DNA from 2 places in the Paraburkholderia sp. BR10937 genome. Region 1 is predicted to be linked to the other one. Evidence: riboswitches for the same ligand, from Rfam matches in the RefSeq annotation. Region 1 holds a riboswitch; the other holds the start of a gene.
The links. A riboswitch is a leader RNA that binds a small molecule or an ion and turns the genes downstream of it on or off. The one in region 1 is predicted to bind cobalamin.
Positions count from the first base shown of each region.

Region 1 (4,399 bases):
CACGGCCGTTCCGCTGGAGCACGAGCGTCGTGGTCGATCCCACGCTCGTGCCGGCCATCAGCACGACGCCTTCGACGGACGGCGGCTTCATCAGCGGCCACGAAGCCGAAGCCATGCGCGACGCGATGACCATGGCGTACCTCGTGCCCGAGCGCTACCAGGAAATGGCGAGTCGCGGCCTCGAACTCGGCGAAAACCGCATTCTCGCGGGCATGCATTCGCCGCTCGACGTGATCGGCGGCCGCATGTTCGCGCTCGCCGCCACCGCCGCGAATCTCTACGACCCCGCGAACGCCACGCTCAAGAGCGCGGCCTATGCGCAGGCGCACAGCGCGCTCGAACAGGCCACCGGCACGAGCGCCACGACCTTCCCCGCCTTCGCGCATTCGTCCACGACCGCGACCGACCGCTTTGCCGACTATGCGACCAACAAGTCGGAATTCGCGCGCCGCATGACGTTTGGCTTCAGCCAGATCGAATCGACCGAAGCACCGCCCGTCGTGCCGAAGGGCGCCGAGGTGCTGCTCGAAACGCGCTTCCCGTACCTGAGCGCCAGCCAGCGCCGCGTCGTGCTGAAGACGACCGAAGTCGTCTCGGGCTATCCGGTCATGGACGACGCCGAAGGCTGGGGTCGTCTGAACATGTTTAGTGCTGCAGACGGTTATGGCGCGTTCAGCGGCAACGTGATCGTGGCCATGGACTCGACCCAGGGTGGCTTCAACGCCGCCGACACCTGGCGCAACGACATCGCCGGCTCGGGCAAGCTCACGCTGCAGGGCAGCGGCACGCTCACGCTCGCGGGCAACAACAGCTACACGGGCGGCTCGCAGGTGAGCGGCGGCGTGCTCGCGGCGGCGTCGACCACGGCCTTCGGCAACGGCGACGTGTACGTCGGGTCGGGCGGCGGCGTGGCCGTGGCGACGAGCGCGCCGTTGACGGTGGCGGGCAAGTACACGCAGCTCGACGGCACGACGCTCGAACTCGACATCGACGGCGACGGCGGCGGACGCCTGCGCGTGGGCGGACAGCTCACGGTGGCGGGCGGCACGCTGCATGTGAAGTTCGTGAACGGCTATGCGCCGAAAGCGGGCGATACGATCGACGTGATCGACGGCAGCGGCGCATCGGTGAAATTCGCGACGGTCACGGTGGATGGCTTCAAGGCCACGCCCGTTTATTCTTCGACCGGCGTTGCGGTGAAGCTCTCGGCTTCGTGATGTAGTCACTCAGCAAAGCGGCCCCGAATCGCGATGGTTCGGGGCCGTTTTGCGTGTGAATCAGAAGCGATGCCGGATGCCCGCTGCCACGAGCACCTGATTGCGGCCGCCCGACGGGTCGCAGGTGTTGATCATCGCAAACGCACCGGACGACGCGCGCTGATAGATCGCCTCGGTATACACGTCCGTGCGTTTCGACAGCTGATAGGCGGCCTGCAGCGCACCTTGATGCCAATGCGCGGTGGTCGCGCCCGTATAGGCATACATGCCCGCCAGCGAGAACGCGGGCGTCACCTGCCAAAGCGCATTCACTTCGTAGTTGCTGAAGGCGATCGACGGCAACGGTGCGTCGCCATCGGCCTCGCTCACACCGGTATGAATGGAACGTGACCAGGCCGCGCCGAGCGTCACGTCGCCGAGCGCGTAGCTCATGCCCGCGCCAATGGTGTCTTCGCGCTGCACCGCGACCTCGGTCGGCACGAGGCCCGCACCCGGCAGCACCGACGTATCGTACGCACCCACCGAAGAGGCGCCGCGTCCGTCGATGTGCATCCACGCTACACCGGCGCTGAACGGGCCGCCCTCGTAATGCGCGCCGAAGCCGTAGGCGCGGTTCTGCGCGAAGCGCCCCGCCGCGTTCGAAAACGCGTACATCGCGCCGGCGCTGAAACCACCGTATGTGGCGCTCGCGAACTTCACCGCATTCGAGGCGAGCCACGAATTGTTGGCGTTGTCGTTGTCGAACGGATGCGCGAATGCCGTGCCGCCCGCACCGCCCGTCAGCGTAAACGGGGCGAAGTAGTCGTGCATCGTGTCGTACTGGCGGCCGAGCGTAATCGTACCAAATCGTTCGGATTGCAGACCAACGTAGAACGGATGGTCGTTGAAGGCTTCGCCAGAGGTGACCGAGAAACCGCGCTCGAGGCGAAAGATCGCGGCGTTGCCGCCGCCGAGATCCTCGCTGCCCTGCAGGCCCCAAAAACTGCCGTCGATCAGGCCCGAGCCTGCGCGATACTGGCTGCGGCCCGCAACGTCGCTGACATAGTCAACGCTAGCGTCGATCTCACCGTACAACGTGACCTGCTGCGCCGAGGCGCCAGCGCCTGTGAATGCCAACGCCCCGCCGAGGGCGGCCAGAATGTGCTTGTTCATGAGTCTTCTTGTTTGTGCTTGTAAAGAATGCATGGACGAGCGCCGTCAGCCCTCGCTTGTTGCGGCGTGGCGCCCCGACGTCGTCGTTAATCCGTCAATTTCCAGCGTGCTTTTGAACAGCGAACGCCTGGTGGCCCGTGAGCGGTCTACGCCGCATCGGGGCCGGTGGTGGTGGCCGGATTGGCCCGCGTTTCCAGGGCAGGAGGGTGTGCATTGACGGCTCCTTGGGTTACGCGCCCTGGAATGAGTCGCGAAATAAACGTAGCGAGGTCTGACTTCTGGCTCGATTGACAGCCAGTCACAGTGGCGCGACCGCGCCGGATTCTCACCGGCTTCCCTGCTGCGTTTCGCTCGTGCAGCGCCTACGCGCGAAAAACAGCTGCAAGGATAGCGTAAGTTGCGGGAGCGGCCAAACCGGGTGTTTTCGCCACACGACACACGTCAAAGGTTGACGCGGCAAATGCGCGGCCATTACCCTTGCGCGCTGATGGTTCCCGGCGACGGGATCAAAAGGGAACGCAGTGCAAGACTGCGGCTGCCCCCGCAACTGTTAGCGGCGAGTCCATGCCAGAGCGTGCCACTGGGAAACCGGGAAGGCCGGCAACGGACGTCGACCTGCGAGCCAGGAGACCTGCCATCAGCCGAGTCCAGCAGCCGCAACGGGCGGGGATCCCCAATGCGCCAAAGCATCGCCCACGCGGCGATCGCCCGTTGCACGGACAGCCCGTTTTTCAGGAGCTGTTTCCAGCCACCGCATCATGAAGTTTCGCCAATTCGTATTGACTTCCGCCGCGCTCGCCTGTGCGTGGCAAATCGCGCATGCCGCGGACGCATCGCCGACCCAGGCACAGCAGCAAGCCGGCGACGGCACCACGCTGCCCAACATCCTCGTCGTGGGCGACGCGCAGCATCTGCCGCAATCGTTCGACCAGCGCTACGCGAGCACCCAGGTGCTCACGCGCGAGGACCTCGACCGCGTCTCCCCCGCCGACCCAAGCATCGCGCAGGCGCTCGCCACGCTGCCCGGCGTCACCGTCTCGCAGACCGGCGGGCCGGGGTCGTACACGGGCGTGAGCATCCGCGGGTCGTCGGCCGACCAGGTGGCCGTGTTCATCGACGGCATACGCATAGGCTCCGTCACCACGGGCACGGCCGAATGGGCCGATCTGGCGACCGCCTCGTTCGACCGCGTCGAGGTGATCTCGGGCCCCGCGGCCGCCTCGTTCGGCGCGGATGCCGTGGGCGGCGTCGTGCAGCTCTTCACGCGCCATGCGTCGAACCAGCCGAACCAGACCACCGTCTCGTTCGGCGGCGGCTCGAACAAGACCTTCGACACGCAGGTGCGCACCTCGGGCACGATCGGCTCGACCGGGCCGCTTTCCGCACTGAGCGGCCTCACCTACTCACTGGGCCTGCACGACTACAACACGGCGGGCATCGACGCGACCCAGCCCTGGGCCTACGGCCACGAAGACGGCCGCAACCCGTACCACGCGCAGAACCTCGACGCGCGCCTTGGCTACGCGCACGACAACTGGTCGATCTCGACCTTCGCGCTCTACCACCGCTCCGATCTCTCGTACGACAACGCGGGAGGCAACGACCGCCAGCGCGACAACCAGCTCACGACCGGCCTCGCGTTCCACCTCGACATCACGCCGACCACGCAGTTCGACCAGTCGGTGGGCTACGCGACGGACCGTCAGTTCCTCTATTCGAACGACCCGACGATCCCGACCGACGAGATCGACTCGACGCGCTTTTCCACCTCCACGTCGATCACGCATCAGGAAAGAGGCCACACGCTCTTCGGCATGCCGCTCGACGGCGAGACCAAGCTCGCCTACGACTACACGCGCGAGATGGCGTTCCTGCCCGTGGATGTGCCGGGCGGCCTGCCCGCGCGCAACGATTCTGCCGTGTCGATGCATCAGTCGACCACGCTCGGACCCGTCACGCTGTTTCTGGCGGGGCGGCACGAAATCGTGCAGGGGCAATCGGTGAATACGGGCAACGTCGCGCTGTCCTGG
Region 1 is NZ_JBFRCL010000004.1:57,519-61,917, forward strand. Features, by position in the region: gene AB4Y44_RS04865 (phosphatase PAP2 family protein) at 1-1,217, shown strand, start outside; gene AB4Y44_RS04870 (porin) at 1,278-2,369, opposite strand; cobalamin riboswitch at 2,616-2,750, opposite strand; cobalamin riboswitch at 2,841-3,023, shown strand; gene AB4Y44_RS04875 (TonB-dependent receptor) at 3,128-4,399, shown strand, end outside.

Region 2 (4,399 bases), on a different contig from region 1:
GCCGCTCGTGGTGATGGCGGGCGCAACCGCGAGCGCCGCGCCAATTTCGCGCGCCATGACGTTCACGCCGGTGAGTCCACCGAGCAGCGGCACGACGGCGCTGCCGTCCTCGGCGAGCGCGAGCACCGGCGGCTCCGCGCCCTTGTTGGCAAGGAGCGGCGCGAGGCAGCGGATCACGATGCCCGCCGCGCACAGCGCGACGATGGGCAGGCCGCGCGTGTAGCATTCGCGCAAATGCGCGCCAAGCTCGCCGAACGCGAGATCGCCGGCCACGCGGCCCTGCAGCGCATGGACCTGCGCGCCGGGGTAGAGCGCCTGCACGCGCCGCGCCGTCGCGAGCGCGCCGGGCCCGAGGATGACGATCGCGGGCGGCGTCACGACTGCCATTTCGCCCCCGGCACGACGAGCAGCGAGAAGTAGGGCGAAGCCATCGGATCGACGTCGTCGAGCGGGACGATGCGCTGGTTCGCCATGGTTGCGCGCTCGACATACAGCGCGCGATGCGCGAGGCCCAGCTCGCCCAGCACGCGGCGCACCTTGTCGAAGTTGCGGCCCAGTTTCATGATCACGGCGGCGTCCGCGTCGGCCAGGCGCCGGCGCAATTCGTCTTCGGGCAGCACCCCCGAGAGTACGGCGAGGCTCTGGTTGCGGTAGACGAGCGGCACGCCCAGCACCGCCGCGCCGCCCAGCATCGAGCACACGCCCGGCACGACTTCGGCCTCGTAGTGCGCGGCGAGCCGGTCGTGCAGATACATGTACGAGCCATAGAAGAACGGATCGCCTTCGCAGATCACGGCCACGTCGCGTCCGGCGTCGAGATGGCGCGCAAGCATTTGCGCCGCGCCGTCGTAGAAGTCGGCGATGATCGCTTCGTACGAGAGCGGCGGTTCGAGCGCTTCGGTCGTCACGGGGTACACGAGCGGCAGGCGTTCCTGCTCCGCTTCGAGATGGGCCTCGACGATGCCGAACGCGTTGCCTTTCTTGCCCTTGGCGACGAAATACGCGACCACGGGCGCGGCCTTGAGCAGGCGCAACGCCTTGAGCGTGAGCAGTTCGGGGTCGCCGGGGCCGACGCCAATGCCGTGCAGACGTCCTTTGCGGATCATTTATTCGGTCTCCGAAGCGAGTGCGTTGACGGCGGCGGCGGCCATCGCGCTGCCGCCGCGGCGGCCGTGCACGACGACGAAGGGCACGCCGTGGCTTTCGGCTGCAAGCTGCGCCTTGGACTCGGCCGCGCCGACGAAGCCCACGGGAAACCCGAGGATCAGCGCGGGGCGCGGGGCGCCGGCGGCGACCATGTCGAGCAGATGAAAGAGCGCGGTGGGCGCATTGCCGATCGCAACGACGCTGCCTGCCAGATGCGGCCGCCACAGTTCGAGCGCGGCTGCCGAGCGCGTGTTGCCGATCGCGCGCGCGAGATCCGGGACGGCGGGATCGTCGAGCGTGCAGATCACGGCGTTGTTCGCGGGCAGGCGCGCGCGCGTCACGCCGTAAGCGACCATTTTCGCGTCGCAGAGAATCGGCGCGCCGCCCGCGAGCGCATTGCGGCCCGCCGTGCCCGCGCCTGCGGAAAACGCGAGGTCGGCGGCCACGTCGACCATGCCGCATGCGTGGATCACGCGCACGGCGAGTTTTTCGAGGTCGGTGGGGATGTGCGCGAGGTCGGCTTCGGCGCGAATCGTCGCGAACGACTCGCGATAGATCGCCTGGCCGTCGCGAATGTAATCAGACATCCTGGGTGCTCCGGGGCCGCTGCGCGAGTGCCAGCGCAGCGGCTTCGATCGTCAGGTTGCGCGCGACGAGCCGGCCGAAGCCGCTTCGCTTATCGTCGCGCTGGTACAGGTCGTAGTGGTCCGGGGCGCTGGCGAGCAACGTGAACGGCGCGCAATGCGCGGCCGCGCAGGAGCGCTCGCAGCCGCTCAGGTGGGCTTCGGCGCCGGGCGGCAACAGGGCGGCGAGGCGCTGTGCGTCGCCTTTCGTGTCCGCGCGGCTTTTCGCGCATCCGGTCGAGCCCGTGCACGCGATGAGGCGTGCGAGCGGGTTGGCGCGCGAGACGATCAGGCCGAGCGCGTGCAGGCGTTCGAGCGCGGCGGGCATCGCGTGCGCGGGCACGTTCGGCAGCAGCACGCCTTGCCATGGCGTCACGCGCAGCGTCGCATCGCCCGAGTCTTCCGCGAGCGCGGCGAGTGCGCGCAGCGTCGGCGCGTCGATACGGCCGAGCGCGGGCTGCGCGCCCACGTAGCCGCTGCCGTCGGCGTGCAGCGCGTGCGCGCCGAGGCGCAAGCCGGCGGGACTCTCCGCGCGGCGCCGCGCGCGCAGCGTGGTGTCGTCACGCATCAGCGTGAATTCGCCATGCTGTTGCGCGCGCTGCAGCAGCGCATCGAGCGAGTGAGCGGCCAGCACGTCGCGCATGCGTGTGGTGTCGGTGCCCGCGAGATCGAGGAACGCATGCAGCAGCGCGCGCATCGATGCGCGAACGTCTTCGGCGGCGAGCGTGCCGACTGGCTGCGCCGTGGGGCGGCCCGCGAGGCCCAGCGCGAAGCGCACGGTTGCGCCATGCGGCAGTGCGGCGAGCCAGATGTCGTGCGGATGCTCGAGCATCGCCACGCGCTCGCCGCCGTCCAGTTGCAACGCGAACTTGGGCGAGAGCGCGGCGAAACGCGGCTCGCGCTGCATCATGTCGATGAGCGCGGCGGCGAGCGCCGTCGTATCGCAAGAGGCGTCAGGGTCGAGGCCCGCGAGCGGGCTCAGCATCACGTTGCGCAATTCGTCGGCGGCGCACGCGCGCTCGACCGGACTCGCGGCGTCGATGCCGGCGGGGCCGAGGCCCGCGCCGATCAGCGCAGCGCTCAACGCCGCTTCCTCGCCCGCGCGCACGCCGCGAATCTGCACGTTCGCGCGATTGGTCAGTTCGAGCACGCCGCTCGCGTGCGTCGACGCTGCGTCGGCGAGCGCGCGCGCTCGCGCGGCGCTAAGCACGCCGCCGGGCAGACGGATGCGACACAAGCCGCCGTCGCGCGCGGCGACCGCGCGCACGAGCCCCGGGCACGCCGAGGGGCGGAGCACGGCCAATGCGGCAGCGGGCGAGACGGGCTTCGTTTCGTGTTTCAAGGCATTACCGGGTAAACATCACGCTGGAGCGGCGCGCTGCCCGCGCGGCAGGCGGGCAACGGCAGCGATATCGGTACACCCCGCCCGATTTGGGTTCGCGCGAACAGTCGGCCGGCAGGTCTCCTGGCTCACAGGTCGTCGACCGCATCGGCCTTCCCGGTAATACCAGTGGCTCGGGTGGATGCGGTCTCGCTGCTCACAGTCGCGGGGGCGGCCACAGCTTGCTGTGTTCCCTTTTATGCCTTAACGGCGCCGGCGGACACGGTATTATGCCCGTTTTCGCGCGTGCTCCGCCCCACCATCGGGCTGCGGGCCCGTGGCGGCGTAGAGAAACAGGCAACGAAACAGGCAACGGCGGGAGAGCGAATGCAGGGCAAGCAGGCATGGCTGACGGTGGTGGGCATCGGCGACGACGGCTACGCGGGGCTCCGGCGCGACGCGCGGCGCGCGCTGTTCGACGCGGCCATCGTGACGGGCGGCGAACGCCATCTCGCGATGCTGCCGTCACGTGTGCGTGCGCGGCGCGAGGCGTGGCCCCAGCCGTTCAGCGTGGAGGCGCTGCTCGCATACCGCGAGTCGAATGCGTCCGTATGCGTGCTCGCGAGCGGCGACCCGATGCTGTTCGGCGTGGGCGCGACGCTCGCGCGCCGCGTGCCGCCCGGTGAAATGCGCGTGCTGCCCGCGCCGTCGTCGCTCTCGCTCGCGGCAGCGCACATGGGGTGGGCGCTGCAGGATACGGCGATGGTCTCGCTCGTCGGCCGTCCGCTCGATGCGCTGCGCCGCCATCTCTACGCGCGCTCGCGCGTGCTCGCGTTGAGCGCGGATGGGCGCACGCCCGCGGCGCTTGCCGCGCTGCTCGCCGAAGCGGGCTTCGGCGCCACGCGTCTTGCGGTGTTCGAGCATCTCGGGGGCCCGCTCGAACGCCGCATCGAAGGTCGCGCCGATGCGTTGCACGTCGAACAAGCCGCGGCGCTCAATCTGGTCGCGTTCGAATGCGAAAGCGATAGTGCGCAGACGCCCGCGCGCGGCTGGACGCTCACGCCCGGCCTTCCCGACGACGCCTTTCGCCACGACGGTCAGATCACGAAGCGCGACGTGCGCGCGCTCACGCTCGCGCGTCTCGCGCCGACGCCCGGCGCGCTGCTGTGGGACGTGGGCGCGGGCAGCGGCTCGATCGGCATCGAGTGGATGCGCTCGCACGCCGCTTGCCGCGCGATCGCGATCGAGGCGCACGCCGAGCGTCAACGCTTCATCGAGCACAATCGCGCGGCGTTGGGCGTGCCGGGTT
Region 2 is NZ_JBFRCL010000028.1:449-4,847, forward strand. Features, by position in the region: partial or broken gene AB4Y44_RS22835 (cobalamin biosynthesis protein CbiG) at 1-387, opposite strand, end outside; gene AB4Y44_RS22840 (precorrin-2 C(20)-methyltransferase) at 375-1,106, opposite strand; gene AB4Y44_RS22845 (precorrin-8X methylmutase) at 1,107-1,733, opposite strand; gene cobG (precorrin-3B synthase) at 1,726-3,111, opposite strand; cobalamin riboswitch at 3,207-3,383, opposite strand; gene cbiE (precorrin-6y C5,15-methyltransferase (decarboxylating) subunit CbiE) at 3,478-4,399, shown strand, end outside.
Region 2: it holds a riboswitch for cobalamin, as region 1 does, so the genes downstream of both, cobG (precorrin-3B synthase) here and AB4Y44_RS04875 (TonB-dependent receptor) in region 1, are expected to answer to the same signal.